Regions from separate parts of the Streptomyces lacaronensis genome, predicted to be linked through region 2. Evidence: riboswitches for the same ligand, from Rfam matches in the RefSeq annotation. Region 2 holds a riboswitch; each other region holds the start of a gene.
What was found. A riboswitch is a leader RNA that binds a small molecule or an ion and turns the genes downstream of it on or off. The one in region 2 is predicted to bind S-adenosylmethionine.
Positions count from the first base shown of each region.

Region 1: another riboswitch for S-adenosylmethionine. It lies ahead of ACMTAK_RS35975 (aminotransferase class V-fold PLP-dependent enzyme); the one in region 2 lies ahead of ACMTAK_RS07665 (glutathione S-transferase C-terminal domain-containing protein).
Region 3: another riboswitch for S-adenosylmethionine. It lies ahead of thrC (threonine synthase); the one in region 2 lies ahead of ACMTAK_RS07665 (glutathione S-transferase C-terminal domain-containing protein).

Region 1 is NZ_JBLHDK010000003.1:8,371,127-8,376,325, reverse strand. Features, by position in the region: partial or broken gene ACMTAK_RS35980 (IS5 family transposase) at 1-474, shown strand, start outside; gene ACMTAK_RS35975 (aminotransferase class V-fold PLP-dependent enzyme) at 1,113-2,540, opposite strand; SAM riboswitch class IV at 2,743-2,861, opposite strand; gene trpD (anthranilate phosphoribosyltransferase) at 3,005-4,078, opposite strand; gene qcrB (cytochrome bc1 complex cytochrome b subunit) at 4,256-5,199, opposite strand, start outside.
Region 2 is NZ_JBLHDK010000003.1:1,720,388-1,725,586, forward strand. Features, by position in the region: gene ACMTAK_RS07655 (Fpg/Nei family DNA glycosylase) at 1-745, opposite strand, end outside; gene ACMTAK_RS07660 (PP2C family protein-serine/threonine phosphatase) at 831-1,976, shown strand; SAM riboswitch class IV at 2,101-2,247, shown strand; gene ACMTAK_RS07665 (glutathione S-transferase C-terminal domain-containing protein) at 2,596-3,441, shown strand; gene ACMTAK_RS07670 (LysR family transcriptional regulator) at 3,517-4,458, opposite strand; gene ACMTAK_RS07675 (hypothetical protein) at 4,532-4,705, shown strand; gene ACMTAK_RS07680 (Mut7-C RNAse domain-containing protein) at 4,739-5,199, opposite strand, start outside.
Region 3 is NZ_JBLHDK010000003.1:6,568,748-6,573,946, forward strand. Features, by position in the region: gene ACMTAK_RS28595 (alpha,alpha-trehalose-phosphate synthase (UDP-forming)) at 1-803, opposite strand, end outside; gene ACMTAK_RS28600 (glucosyl-3-phosphoglycerate synthase) at 961-1,908, opposite strand; SAM riboswitch class I at 2,108-2,249, shown strand; gene thrC (threonine synthase) at 2,268-3,560, shown strand; gene ACMTAK_RS28610 (MoaD/ThiS family protein) at 3,557-3,835, shown strand; gene ACMTAK_RS28615 (cold-shock protein) at 4,254-4,460, shown strand; gene groL (chaperonin GroEL) at 4,900-5,199, shown strand, end outside.

The DNA of each region.
Region 1 (5,199 bases), 6.7 Mb from region 2:
GGGCTGACCAGCAAGATCCACCTGGCTGCCGACCGGCGGTGCCGGCCGATGGCGCTCCTTCTGACCGCCGGACAGGCCGCCGACAGCCCGCAGTTCATCCCGGTTCTGAGCAAGGTACGGGTCCGTCTGCCGGTCGGCCGTCCCCGCACCCGGCCGGCTGCCGTGGCCGGTGATAAGGCCTACTCCTCCCGCGCCAACCGAGCCCATCTGCGCAAACGCCGCATCAAGGCAGTCATCCCGGAGAAGAGGGACCAGGCCGCCAACCGCAGGAAGAAAGGCAGCCGGGGCGGCAGGCCCGTCACCCACAATGCCGATCTCTACCGCGACCGCAACACGGTCGAGCGGGCCATCAACAGGATGAAGGACTGGCGAGGCATCGCGACCCGCTACGACAAGACGCCCGAGAGCTACCTCGCCGGACTCCATCTCCGCGCAGCGACCATCTGGATCAGCAGCATCCTGAAAGCCCAATGATCACAACTGGAGACAGTCCCTAGAGGGTGTCTGGCGGCGCGTGACGCCTGCGGCGGGCTGCTCCCCTCCCCGCCCCTCCCCGCCCCTTCCCGGCAGCACCGATATGCGGCTCCGCCGCGTGGGGGCTCCGCCCCAGCCCCCGGCCACGTCGCAGGGCGACGCGGTCGGCACCCTGGCCCCGGTGAACTGATCGCGGGACGATCGGCTCGTCGCCCCCCGGACCCCAGGGCCCAAGCAAAACCGGGGCTCCGCCCCAAACCCCGGCCGGACAACCCGGACGCCCGCCGGGGCGCCCACCGCGACCAGCCCGCCGGTGCAGGCATTCACGACAGCAACGGCCACCCCGCCACCCCCCGGGACCCAGGGGGCAAGCGAAATAGGGACCCTGCCCCTGGACCCGTGCCGGACGATCCGGATGCACGCGGGCCTCCGCGCGGCCATCCGCCGCGTCGGCGCGCCGACCGCGATCAGCCCACCGCAGCAGGCGCTCACTGCGGCGACGGCCGACTCGTCGATCTCCCGGGGTCCAGGGGCGGAGCCCCTGGTTGTGGGAAGGGGCGGGGTGGGGAAAGAGCCCCCGCCGGAATCCCCGCAGGGCCCGGCCGCCCCGGACTCCTGGGCCGGAGGCCCATTGGGCCTCAGCCGCGGTCGGGGACGCAGCGGCCGTCCTCCGTGCGGTAGCTCCACCGGGCGCCCTCGCGCACCAGTTCCTTCACCGCGCCCACGAACCGCTCCACATGCTCGTCCGGGGTGCCCGCCCCGAAGCTGACGCGGATCGCGTTCAGCGACCGCTCCCCCGGCGCGGCCTCGGGCGCGCCGCACTCGCCCGGCTCGTCGGGCTCGCTGTCCAGCAGGGTGCGGACCAGCGGATGGGCGCAGAACAGCCCGTCGCGTACGCCGATGCCGTACTCCGCGGAGAGCGCCGCCGCGAAGTGGGAGCTGTTCCAGCCCTCCACCACGAACGACAGCACGCCGACCCGGGGCGCGTCGTCGCCGAACAGCGAGAGCACCCGCACCTCGGGCACCTCGGCAAGACCCGCCCGCACCTTCTCGATCAGCTGCCGCTCACGGGCGACCAGGCCCTCGAAACCGGCCTCGGTCAGCGCCTTGCAGGCCGACGCGATCGCGTAGACGCCGATGACGTTCGGCGAGCCCGCCTCGTGCCGGGCGGCGGTGGTGTGCCACTCGACGTCGACGCCGCCGTCGTCCCTGCGCGTGACCTTACGGCTGGCGCCGCCGCCCGCCAGATACGGCCGGGCCTCCCGCAGCCAGTCCGCCCGTCCGGCCAGCACCCCGGCCCCGAAGGGCGCGTACAGCTTGTGCCCGGAGAAGGCCACCCAGTCGACGTCCGCCTCCGCGATGTCCACGGGGTGGTGCGGGGCCAGCTGCGCGGCGTCCAGGACGATACGGGCGCCGTGGGCGTGCGCGGCCGCGGCCAGCTCCCGCACCGGCCACAGCTCGCCGGTCACATTGGACGCGCCGGTCACGCACACCAGCGCCGGGCCCTCGGCGCGCCCCGCGAGCGCCTTCTCCAGCGTCTCCACCGCCTGCCGCGGGGAGCGCGGGGCGCTGAGGTAGCGGACGGTGACGTCCTCCCGCTGCTCCCACGGCAGCAGCGAGGCGTGGTGCTCGGTCTCGAAGACGAAGACCTCGGTGCCCGGAGGTGCCGCGGCGGCCAGGAGGTTGAGCGAATCGGTGGTGGAGCGGGTGAAGACGACCTGGTCGTCCTCGCGGCAGCCCAGGAAGGCGGCGACGTCCTTACGGCTGTTCTCGAAGAGGTCGGTGGACAGCTGCGAGAGGTAGCCCGCCCCGCGGTGCACGCTGCCGTAGTACGGCGCGTACGCGGCGATGTCGTCCCAGACGCGCCGCAGCGCGGGGGCGCTGGCGGCGTAGTCGAGCGCCGCGTAGGTCACCTCGCCACCGGTGACCAGGGGGACCAGGACATCGCCGCCCAGCACGGGCAGCGGCTCACAGGCGGCGACGGAGGAATCGGCGGAGGTGGAAGCGGTGGCAGAGGCGGTGGCGGTAGCAGAGAGGGTGGCGGTGGCAGCGGGGCGCGCGGACATGGCGAAGTCTCCCGAAGGGGTCGAAGGAATGCGTGACGCGCACGGAAACGGCGGCGGCGAGCCAGCCGTAAGGGCGCGGAGAATCGCTCGACGCACGGCCGCACCGCGCGGAGCACATTGAGGAGAGACGGGCCGCTCGGCCCTAGCGCATTCGCTGCATCACGGAAGAACTCCCTCGACCACCAGGACCCCTAGTGCGAGGGGTCCGCGCTTGCCGCCGGCCTCGCTGCCTGGCGGCCTGGTCATCACCCGGGGCACCCCGCCACGGACGGAGGGTTGCCGGACAGCGGGCCGGGGCCGTAGTCGCTGTCGCTCGTGACCTGGGCAGGAGTATGCCATGTCAGACGCCGGCGCCCATGCCCTGTCCGCATCCCGGACAGACCATGGGCGCCGTACGGCGTTCGCCGGACCACGACCGCGCCGCTGACGATCGACGGCATATCAGGGCACTCCCAGCGGAGCGCTCAGGCGTGAGTGGCCCGGACCCATCGCTCCAGGACGTCGCGCGCCACGCCCGAGTCAATCGACTCGGCGGCCCGCGCGACACCCGCCCCGATGCGGTCCGTCAGGGGCTTGTCCCCCGGGTCCGGCTCGAGCGCCACCAGCGCCGCCGCCGAGTTCAGCAGCACCGCGTCCCGGACCGGGCCCCGCTCGCCCGCCAGCAGCCGGCGGGCCACATCGGCATTGTACGAGGCGTCAGCGCCCCGCAGGGCCTCCACGGGGGCCCGCTCGACGCCCACGTCCCGGGGGTCGAAGGTCTCCTGGCGCACGGCGCCGTCCCGGACCTCCCACACCTGGGAGGTCGTGGTCACGGTGAGCTCATCCAGCCCGTCGTCACCCCGGACGACCAGTGCGGAGGAGCCCCGCTCGGCCAGCACCCCGGCGATGATGGGCGCCATACGGGCGTCGGCGACCCCGGTCGCCTGGCAGGTGACCTTCGCCGGGTTGGTCAGCGGGCCGAGCAGGTTGAACGGGGTGGCGACGCCCAGCTCGCGCCGGGCCGAGGCGACATGCCGCAGCGACGGGTGGAACTTCACCGCGAAGCAGAAGGTGATCCCGGCCTCCTCGGCGACCTCGACCACCCGCTCGGGGGTGATGTCCAGATTGACGCCGAGCTTCTCCAGCACATCCGAGGCGCCGCTGGCGGAGGACGCGGCGCGGTTGCCGTGCTTGACCACCCGTGCGCCGGTACCGGCGACGACCAGCGCGGACATGGTGGAGATGTTGACGGTCTTGGCGCGGTCGCCGCCGGTGCCCACGATGTCCACGGTCGCCCCGGGCACCTCGATCACCCGGGCGTGCTCGTACATCGCCCGCACCAGACCGGCCACCTCGGAGACCGTCTCGCCCTTGGCGCGCAGCGCGATCGCGAAACCGGCGATCTGGGCGTCGGTGGCCTCGCCCCGCATGATCCGGTCCATGGCCCAGGCGGTGTCGTCGGCATCGAGGTCACGACCGGCGATCAGCAAGCTCAGTACGTCCGGCCAGGTGCGGGCCGTCGCGGTGCTGTCGCCTCCGGCGGGGGTCACAACGTCCATGGTCCGCTCCTGGATCCGTGGGGGTGGGCAGGGAAGGGGTCCGCGCACTTCAGCGGCCCGTCGCAAGCCTATCGGCCGCACGGCCGGGGCCCCGGCCGGACCGTGTGGTCCGGGCCGGGGCCCTGGTCTGTGGCGTCGCTGTATGAAGAAACCGGTCGCTGAAGGGGTACCGGGAGATCAGTGGTGGCCGTGGCCGCTGGTGATCTCGTGGTACTCCTCTCGGGTCGGCTTCGGAATGACGTTGTCCCCGCCGTAGTAGCCCTTGGAGAGCTTCGAACGGAGCTTCTGGGAGCGCTTTATCTTCCGCTTGACCCCGTTCTCGTCGACCGCCGGGCCGATCTCGTAGGGCTCGGGCTGCTCGTGCTGGGTGAGCGCGTGCAGCTGGTCCTGCGGGAGCGGCTCGTGGACCTCGATGAACTCGCCGTGCGGCAGCCGCTTGATGATGCCGGTCTCACGGCCGTGCAGCACCTTGTCCTTGTCGCGCCGCTGGAGGCCGAGGCAGATCCGCTTGGTGGCGATGAACGCCAGGACCGGGCCGACGAAGAAGGCGATCCGCACAAACCACGTGATCGAGTTGATCGACAGGTGGAAGTGGGTGGCCCACAGGTCGTTACCGCCACCGACCAGCATCACGAAGTACGCGGTGATCCAGGCGACACCGAAGGCCGTACGGGTCGGGGCGTTGCGCGGGCGGTCCAGGATGTGGTGCTCACGCTTGTCGCCGGTGATCCAGGACTCGATGAACGGGTAGAGCCCGATCGCGAACAGGACCAGTGGGAAGAGCACGATCGGGATGAACACGCCCAGGACGAGCGTATGACCCCAGGCGGTGATCTCCCAGCCGGGCATCACACGGACCAGACCCTCGGCGAAGCCCATGTACCAGTCGGGCTGGGCGCCGGTGGACACCTGGTCGGGCCGGTAGGGGCCGATGGTCCAGATCGGGTTGATGGTCGCGACCGCGGAGAGGACCGCGATCACACCGAAGACCAGGAAGAAGAAGCCGCCCGCCTTGGCCATGTAGACCGGCAGCAGAGGCATGCCGACGACGTTCTTCTCGGTCTTTCCGGCCCCGGGGTACTGCGTGTGCTTGTGGTAGAAGACCAGGATCAGGTGCGCCA
Region 2 (5,199 bases):
GCCCGGAGATCCGGCCGCGGCGCAGCGGATTGCCGCAGCGGGGGCAGTGCGGATCCGGATCGTCGCGCCGCCCGGTGAGCCAGTCCGGGTCGTCCGGCACCCGCCCCGCCCGTACCGAGGCGCGCAGCACCTCGCGCAGCGCGCTGTGGAGCCCATGGCGCTCGTCGTCGGTCAGCGCGTTCACCGGCCGCCGCGGATGGATCCGGGCGTGCCACAGGATCTCGTCGCCGAGCAGATTGCCGAGTCCGGCGATCACGGCCTGGTCGGTCAGGGTGGCCTTGACGCGTCCGCGCCGCCCCTCCAGCAGCCGGTCCAGATCGGCCCGGCTCAGCGAGAGCGCGTCCGGGCCCTGATCGCCGATGATCCGGTCGATGTCGTCGTCGGTGGCGGCGAGCCAGATGCCCTTGAGTTTGCGCTGGTCCTCGTAGCCGAGGCGGTGGCCGTCGTCGAGATCGAAGGCGACGCGCTGGAACCGGCCGGCCGGTTCGGAGTCCGCCCCGCAGACCAGCCGCCCGGTCATACCGAAGTGGAGCACGACGGTGGGCCCGTCGGTGGGGGCGATCAGCCACTTGCCGTGGCGGCGCGGTGCCGCGAAGCGGCGGCCCTTGAGGTCGCGCTTCAGGCGCTGCGCGGTCACCCCGTGCAGCACCCCCGCATCGGCCACCTCCGCCCGTTCGACGCGGTGGCCCTGGGCGCAGGAGGCGAGCGTCCGCCGGAACCCCTCGACGTCCGGAAGCTCGGGCATAGCGTCAGGCTACGCCCGGGGCTTCCGTAGCGCGTTGTGGAGAGCACCCCCGTTCGGGAGCCTTCATCGGATAAAGTACCCAATTATGCGATTCATGCGCGCCGCCCCAGGGGTGAGCGGTCGCAGCCAGAAACTGTTCGCGATCACACGGTGTCTGCCGTTCCTGGTCCTGGCCGCGGTACTCAGCATCGAGCTCTCCCCCGCGCACACCCTCTACACCGGCCCCCTGCTCTCCCCGGCGCCGGCGCTGGCGGCGGTGACCATGGGGCCGGCCGGCACCGTCGGGGTGGCGGTGCTGGCGGGCGTGGTCAGCGCGATCACCGCCATCCACAACGACGCCTGGGGCACCCCGCAGGTGTACACGAATCTGCTGGCCCTGCTGGTGGTGACGGTGGCGAGCGTGGCGACCAGCGCGGTGCGGGTGCGCCGGGACCGCGAGCTGGCCCATATCCGCCGGATCGCCGAGGTGTCCCAGAACGTGGTGCTGCGGCCGCTGCCCGCCCGGATGGGCCTGGTGAACACCGCCAGCGTCTATCTGGCGGCCGAGCGCGGTGCGCAGATCGGCGGGGACCTCTACGAAGCGATGTGCACCCGCTACGGAGTGCGGCTGATCGTCGGCGATGTGCGGGGAAAGGGGCTGGCCGCGGTGCGGTCCGCCGCGGCCGTCGTGGGCGCCTTCCGGGAGGCGGTGCACTACGAGCAGGACCTCGCCGAGGTGATGCACCGCTGTGCGGCCGCGCTGGCGCGCGAGTACGAGCTGCTGGACCGCTCCCAGCTACAGGATCCGCAGGAGCTGGAGGAGCAGTTCGTCACCGTGCTCCTCGCCCAGGTGACGGACGAGTCGCTGATCCAGCTGATCAACCGCGGCCATCCGCCGCCCCTGGTGATGCGCGAGCGCCAGGTGCGCTCCCTGGACCCGGCGCGCCCGCTGCCGCCGCTCGGCCTCGAGGAGTTCCTCGGCCCGCCCGCGATCGGCGTCGAGACCTTTCCGTTCCTGCCCGGTGACCGGGTGTTGCTGCACACCGACGGGGTGATCGAGGCCCGCAACGACGACAACGAGTTCTTTCCGCTGCACCGGACCATGGAGACGCTGGACTGCGCCACCCCCTCCGAGTACCTGGACGGGCTGCGCCACGCCCTGGTCCGGCACACCGAGGGACGGCTGGCGGACGACGCGGCCATGGTCCTCATCGAGCGGGACACCGGCGGCCCGGACCGGCCGTTCCGCTGAGCCGGTCGCGCCACCGCCGAGCCGGTCGCGCCGGGGCGCCGTACATCCGCCGTACCGCCGGGCGGTGTTGACCGCTCCGGCATGGGTTGACGCCCTCGCGGAGCGCGACGACACTGTCAGGGACGGTCACGATTGTCAGCGCCCACCGTGCGGAACCCCCGCTCAGGTGGGTCATCGGCCCCGGCTCGTTGACAGGCAACCCTTCTCCCGCGACGGGGTGCCCCCGGGTGACGACCAGGTTCCGTCGGCGTGGACGGGACAAGCGCGGTCTCGCTGCCTCGCGAGCCCCCGATGATGGGATCGGTGGAGATGCCCAGGACCGACAGCCACGGGGACGGCGCCCGCCGGTGTCCCCGTCCGTTGTCCCCGCTCCACCGGCTCCACCTCCTGACCAGACGGCTGCACATCGATCTGCTGCGCATCTGCAGCGCCTCCAGTCCAGCTCTCTGAGTCGGCCCGAGCCGACACGGTCACCGAGCGCGGTCCCGCGCCGCCGGGGGTCGGGTGTGTCCCGGCACCGTCCAGGCGGGCGCCCCGCGCGGGCTTCCCTTCCGTCGTGCCATCGGCGCCGCCCTCGACCGGCGGTGGCCGGGGCCTTTCGTCACTGCCCTGGAGAGCCATGTCCGAGACGTTTCCGGTCAGTTCAGGTCCCGCCGCTCTTCTCGACCCCGACCCCTGCTCGCCCCGCCCCCGGATCGCCCCACCCGCGCCACCGCACCGCTTCCGCAGCCGCATCGGCGTCGACCTCGCCGGTGGCTTCTATCCGGTGCCGCACCGCTATCGGCTCTATCTCTCCGCGAGCTGTCCGCTCTCACTGCGCGTCTCCATCACCCTCGATCTGCTCGGGCTGCGGGACACCGTGGCCACCACCCTCGTCGGGCTCCCGGACGACACCCCCGAGGCGTACGCCGCACTGCGCGGGGCCTACGAGGCCACCTGGCACCGCTACGGCGGACCGGTGGACGCGCCCGCGCTGTGCGACCGCTGGACCGGACGCGTCGTCAGCAATCACACGCCCGACATTCTGCGCGACCTCGCCGGCCATCTGAGCGACGACAGCGGAACCGGACGCCCCCCGCTGCGTCCGGCGGCCCTCGCAACGGACATCGACGCCCTCCGCGACCTCATCGACGCGGACATCATCCACGCCGCCCGGCAGGCCGGGACGGCAGCCGAGGCGGAGTGCCGGCAGACGGCGCTGGAGCGGCTGCTGACCGCCCTCGGCCGGCTCGACCGCCGGCTGACGGCCGCGCCGTACGCCCTGGGCGAGGAGCTGACCGCCGCCGATGTGGACCTGTGGGTGGCCCTGGTCCAACTGGACACCGAGCACCGGCTCCTCCTGGACGCCCACGCGGCCGACCGGGTCTCCCGCCATGGGCGGCTGCGCGCCTACGTACGGCGGCTGCACGCCCACCCGGCCTTCCACACCACGCTTCCGGAGGCCCTCCAGGACGAGGTGTCCTGAGAGGGCGTCGAGGCGGCCCCGGCCCCGGCCCCGAGAGGACGTCCAGGTGTCCTGAGAGGGCGTCATGGTGCGCCGTCAGGCGGCGGTCCGGGGCCAGTCGTCCAGGCTCTGGTGGTGGCGCACCGCCTCTTCCAGCGCCCGTATCCCGAGGTCGATCAGCGGGTTCCGCAGGCTGCCCCGGCGTACGCAGGTGAGGATCCGCCGCGTCGGCATGTTCTCGCCCGCCACCGGCACCCGCGCCACCGCCTGGCCCGCCGGGCCCTCGGCCAGCCGCGGGATGAGCGAGACGCCCAGCCCGTTCCCGACCAGCGACCAGACCGCCGACCAGTGGGTGGCGGCGTGCACGATCCGCGGCGAGAACCCGGCCGCCGCGCACAGCATCCGCACCCGCTGGGCGTGGTCGCAGGTGCCCGCGTCGGCGACGATCCAGTCCTCGGCCGCCGCGTCCTCCAGCCGCACCGAAACCGCCCCCGCCAGCCGGTGGTCGGCCGGCACCAGCATGATGTGCGGCTCCTCCAACAGGGGGCTCTGCTCGAACCGCGCGTCATCCGGCGGCGGCCCGCCCTCGATGGGTTCCACGACCGCGAGATCCACCTCGCCCGCCACCAGCAGGTCCATGCTCTCCTCGGTGTCGCACTCGCGCACCCGCACCAGCAGGTCGGGGTGGCTGCGCCGCAGCCGCCCGGCCGCGGGGGCGATCAGGCCGCTGATCGCGGTGGTGAAGCCCGCGATGCGCAGCGGTCCCGTCATGCCCGCCCGGTAGGACTCCAGCTCCGCCCGCGCCTCCTCCCACCGGGCCAGCAGCGCGTCGGCGTGCTCGATGAGCAGGTGCCCGGCCGGGGTCAGCCGGACGCCGCGGCCGTGCGGCTCCAGCAGCGGGACCCTGAGCTCGCGCGCGAGCTCGCGCATGTGGTGGGAGACCGCGGACGGGGTGAGGTGCAGGGCCTCGGCGGCCGCGGTGACCGTGCCCTGCTGGCGCACCACGCGGAGCATATGAAGCCGACGGAGGTCAATCATGAAATCATTTTGCACACATGACCAGGAAAACGTGCAATGGACCTCAACGGTCGTCCGGCGTCATCCTGCTGCCATGAACACCGATACGCACACCATCGTTTCCCGGCACACCACCAGCGAGGGCGTCGTGGTCTGGAGCCGCTGCGCCTGCGGACGGCTCCAGATGGTCCTGGTTCCCTACGGCGCCGGCGGCAAGGGGATCGCCGCGGGCGGACATGACTTCCAGTGCCCCCGCTGCGGCCGTTAGGGCCGCTCGGCGGCGTGGCGAACGGCCCGGCGCTCAGGACAGCGCGGTCCGCGCGTCGCCGAACTCGCCCATCGCCCCGGCCACGATGGCCTCCAGACGGGCGTGGTGGGCACCGCGCCAGTAGACCCGCTCACAGACCGTACAGCGTGCGAAGACGTCGTACGTACGCTGGGTGCCGTGCCGCAGCTCCTCCCGGACCGTCTCCTTGTCGGCGTCCTCCAGCGGGCCGTTGCAGGCGGTGCAGCGGGTCCAGGGCGCCAGGTCCGGGGTGAACCGGCCGAGGACGTCGCGCAGTTGCTCATCGGGGCGGTCGCTGTAGACATATGCCCCGGCCCACAGCTCGCGGCGGCGCAGCAGCCCCCGGTCGCGGGAGAGCAGCACCCGGCGCTGGGCGGCGGAGCGCGCGGCCAGCTCGGGGTCGCCGATGTCCTCGCTCTCGTACGCGGCGTCCACGCCCAGCAGCCGCATCCGCCGCGCGAGCGTGCCCAGGTGCA
Region 3 (5,199 bases), 4.8 Mb from region 2:
CCCAGGCCGTGGACGCCCAGCCGGGTCTCCCGGCCCTCGAAGCGGACGGCCGTCGCCATACCGCCGCCGCCACCGTCCCCGTCGCCGCCACCGTCCCGGACGATCTCCGCGCCCAGCACCGCCGCGCAGCAGTCGGCGAAGGCGGTGGCCCAGCGCTCGGTGAGGAACGCGGCGCGGTCGCCGCCGAGGATGCCGCGCAGCACGCCGCCCGCGACCTCGTCGGGCAGCAGCCGGTAGTAGTCCGGCGGGGCCCACGGGGTGTGGGAGAAGTGACCGATCCGCAGATCGGGGCGGCGCTCGCGGAGCATCGCGGGCACCAGCGCCAGGTGGTAGTCCTGCACCAGGACGACGGCCTCGTCCACCGCCTCCTGGGCGAGCGCGTCCGCGAAGGCAGCGTTATAGCTCTCGTAGGCCGCCCACTGCTCGGCGAACTCCGCGTCGAAGACCGGCTCGACCGGGGTCTGGTAGAGCAGGTGGTGGATGAACCACAACACCGAATTGGCGACACCGTTGTACGCGGCGGCGAAGACGTCCGGCGCGATGTCGAGCATCCGCACCTGCTGGCCGCCGGTGTCACCGGGGTTCAGATGGCTGTCCCCGGCCCGCCGAGCCGCCTCGCGGTCGCCCTCGCCGAGCGCCGCGCACACCCACACCCCGCCCGACTCGGGGCCGATCGCGCTGAGCCCGGAGACCAGCCCGCCACCGCCGCGCCGGGCGGTGAGCGAGCCGTCCTCGCCCAGGGTGTACGAGACCGGGCCGCGGTTGGACGCGACCAGGATCGGGGCGGTGCGCGGAACTGCCATGTCGCGAGCCTAGCCAGGCGCGGCCCCGCGCAAACGTACGTACGGTTTCTTGCCCCGTAGGTGCTATTCCGGTTCCGGCCACGTAACCGCCAACGCGCTATCCGTCCCTAACCGCCAAGGCGCTGCCCCTCCGGAGGCGCCGAGCCGCGGCCCGGCGTCACGCCGCGCGCCGCGCCGTGTACTCCGGGATCTCGATCATCGGCGGCCGCTCCTCGGTGTCCACGGCCGTGGTGCGCGGCTCGAAGCCGTTCTCGCCCCGGTCGAACTGGGTCAGCCGCGGCCGCACCAAGTGGCCCCGGGCCAGCCGCAGCTGTGCGGTTCGGTAGATCGCGGCCGCCATCCGGCCGAGCGCCTGCCCGTCCTGGTGGCGGTGTTTGCGTACCCCGATGTCCACCTGGCCGAGCGCGTCGAGCCCCACCGTGTGCAGCGCGTCGACCAGCAGCCCGAGCTCGACGCCGTAGCCGACCGGGAAGGGCAGCCGCTCCAGCAGCGAGCGGCGCGCCGCGTACTCCCCGCCCAGCGGCTGGACGAATCCGGCCAACTGGGGCCAGTGCAGATTCAGCAGCGGGCGGGCGACCAGCTCGGTGACCCGGCCGCCCTGGCCCGCCACCTCGCCGAGCGGGCGGTCGTACATGCCCTTGACCAGCTCCAGCGTGGGGTCGGTCAGCAGCGGACCGACGATCCCCGAGACAAAGCGCGGTTCGAATTCCCGTAGGTCGGCGTCGATGAAGCAGACGATGTCGCCGCTCGTGGCGAGCAGGGACCGCCACAGCACCTCGCCCTTGCCGGGCAGCGCGGGCAGCCGGGGCAGCAGCGAGTCGCGGGGGACGACGGTGGCGCCCGCCGCCGCGGCGACCTCGGCGGTGCGGTCCGTGGAATCGGAGTCCACCACCACCAGCTCGTCCACCAGCGGCGTCGCCTCGCCCATCAGCTCACGCCGGATCGTGTCGGCGATCTCGCCGACCGTGGCCTCCTCGTTCAGGGCGGGCAGGACCACGCTCACCGTCGTCGCCGCGGCCCGCTTCGCGGCCAGCAGGCGATCCAGCGGACGGTCGTCGGCAGACCAGGAGCGACGCTTCAGCCAGCGCTCCACCTCATCCAGCACCTGTGTGTCTCCCCTGCTGTGATCGCTGTGATCCATCTCGCGCATCGGACGGCTAGCTCAACCATCCGGGCCTTCGGTTACAGTCTTGAACAACGCACATGGCCGTCGTATGTCGGGGTCGACCTCGGTGTTTACCGAGGTACCGACGTATCGGCGAAGCCCGTGCCGACAAACGCCCCGGGCCCGCCCGGCGCCATACCGCTCATCCAGAGGGGCAGAGGGAACGGCCCGTTGAAGCCCCGGCAACCCTCCAGCTGATCTCGCATTCCGCAGCGAGGCTCCCAGCTCGGGAAGGTGCCAATTCCGTCTCGTGGCGAAATGCGTCGCGAGGAAGATGAGGAGAAAGGGCCTCGCCATCCATGGCTGTGCAGTCAGTAGAAAGCTCAACCACTTCCTCCGCCTCCGGTGCCTTCGGCCCCGCCGTCGCATTGTCCTGCCGGGAGTGCGGTGAGCGGTTCGAGCTGGGTCCGATCTTCGCGTGCGAGTCCTGTTTCGGGCCCCTCGAGGTCGCGTACGAGCTTCCGGCCGACGACCCGGAGGGGCTGCGCCGGCGGATCGAGGCCGGCCCGAACAGCATCTGGCGCTACGCCCCGCTGCTGCCCGTCCCGGCGGACGTGGCGGATCTGCCGAGCCTGAACCCCGGCTTCACCAAGCTGGTCAAGGCCGACCACCTCGCCCGTGAGCTCGGCGTCACCGGTGAGCTGCACATCAAGGACGACTCCGGGAACCCGACCCACTCCTTCAAGGACCGGGTCGTCGCCATCGCCGTCCAGGCCGCCCGCACCTTCGGCTTCACCACCCTCTCCTGCTCCTCCACTGGCAACCTCGCCGGTGCGGTGGGCGCCGCGGCCGCCCGCGCGGGCTTCCGCTCCTGCGTCTTCATCCCGCACGACCTGGAGGCGGGCAAGGTCGTCATGGCCGCGGTCTACGGCGGCGAGCTGGTCGGCATCGAGGGCAACTACGACGACGTCAACCGCTTCTGCAGCGAGCTGATCGGCGACCCGGCGGGCGAGGGCTGGGGCTTCGTCAACGTCAATCTGCGGCCGTACTACGGCGAGGGCTCCAAGACCCTGGCGTACGAGATCTGCGAGCAGCTCGGCTGGCGGCTGCCGGACCAGATCGTCGTCCCGATCGCCTCCGGCTCTCAGCTCACCAAGATCGACAAGGGGCTGAAGGAGCTGGTCGCGATCGGGCTGGTCGAGGACAGGCCCTACAAGATCTTCGGCGCCCAGGCCGAGGGCTGCTCCCCGGTCTCCGTCGCCTTCAAGGCGGGCCATGACGTCGTCCGGCCGCAGAAGCCGCGGACCATCGCCAAGTCGCTGGCCATCGGCAACCCCGCGGACGGCCCGTACGTCCTGGACATCGCCCGCCGTACGGGCGGCGCGGTGGAGGACGTGAACGACGAGCAGATCGTCGACGCCATCAAGCTGCTGGCCCGCACCGAGGGGATCTTCGCGGAGACCGCGGGCGGCGTGACCGTCGGCGTGACCAAGAAGCTGATCGAGGACGGTCTGCTCGACCCGTCCCTGACGACCGTCGTGCTCAACACCGGCGACGGCCTCAAGACCCTCGACGCGGTGGCCCCCACCACGGGTCCCTCCGCCATCATCCGCCCCACCCTTGACTCGTTCCGAGAGGCTGGACTCGCATGAGCGTCAACGTCCGAATCCCGACCATCCTGCGCACCTACACCGGCGGCCAGGCCGAGGTCTCCGCCGTGGGCGCGACCCTGGCCGAGGTCCTGGCGGACTTGGAGAAGAACCACGCGGGCATCTCGGCCCGCGTCCTGGACGACACCGGCAAGCTCCGCCGCTTCGTGAACGTCTACGTCAACGACGACGACGTCCGCTTCGCCGACGGCCTGGCCACGGCGACCCCGGACGGCGCCGGGATCTCGATCATCCCGGCGGTCGCGGGCGGCTGCTGACTCCGCGTCCACCCGCTCACCCCTCCTCACCTTTGGCATCGCCCCGTCCGGGGACAACCGGACGGGGCGATTCCGTCTGTGGAATCGCGATACAGTTGCCCGGATTCCCCGACGGCTCCGGGGTCGGAGCCACATATGAGAACTCGTCAAGTTGTGCGTAAAGTGTGAGCGCGAATTGTCGGGTTGGTTCCTTATGTCCGGCCCGGCTTGCCCGAACTTCACGTAATTTCTCACTTTTAACCGTTCGACCGTGCCCAGAATTCTCGTCCGATTGACCTGTTGCAGAGGGCGTTGGGACGGATACATTCAGCGGCGGTCGACGCGTTCCGGCGCACACCCCCCACATCCGGGGGGTGAGGTCTGACCCGGGTCCGCGGAGTGCGGTCCTGCGCAAGGGCCAGCAATAGGGGAGTTAGGAATGGCTCAGGGCACCGTCAAGTGGTTCAACGCGGAGAAGGGGTACGGCTTCATCGCGGTCGACGGTGGTGCGGACGTGTTCGTCCACTACAGCGCGATCCAGATGGACGGGTACCGCACCCTCGAGGAAGGCCAGCGGGTCGAGTTCGAGATCTCGCAGGGCCAGAAGGGCCCGCAGGCCGACATGGTCCGCGTGGCCGTAGGCTGACGCGCCGACGCGACGCAGCTGAAACGAACAAGTCCGTAGGGTCCGTGTCCCCAACAGGGTACGGACCCTTCGGCATGCCTGCAGGGTACGGACCCTACGGCATGCCTGGCGCCATGGCTCCCCATGCCCTACCGCCCCTTCGGGCGCTTGCGCCCACCCGTCACCCGGCCACCACCCCCCAAGGACGCCCTTCGGGCGCTTGCGCCCACCCGTCACCCGGCCACCACCCCCCAAGGACGCCCTTCGGGCGCTTGCACTCTATAGGTCCGAGTGCTAATCATTGGCGTTAGCACTCTGACGTTGAGAGTGACAGAAGGACCGGGTCGGTGAGGCCCGCCAGGCCATGCGGGGTAAGGAACCGCGCGGCAGGTAGGCCGTCCGTCGCGGGCGCCAGCGCGGTCCGGAGCAATCCACCCCGTCTCTGGGAGGACCACTTCACATGGCCAAAATCATCGCGTTCGACGAGGAGGCGCGGCGCGGCCTCGAGCGCGGGATGAACCAGCTCGCCGACGCCGTCAAGGTCACCCTCGGCCCCAAGGGCCGTAACGTCGTCCTCGAGAAGAAGTGGGGCGCCCCCACGATCACCAACGATGGTGTTTCCATCGCCAAGGAGATCGAGCTCGAGGACGCGTACGAGAAGATCGGCGCCGAGCTGGTCAAGGAGGTCGCGAAGAAGACGGACGACGTCGCCGGTGACGGCACGACGACCGCGACCGTCCTGGCCCAGGCGCTGGTCAAG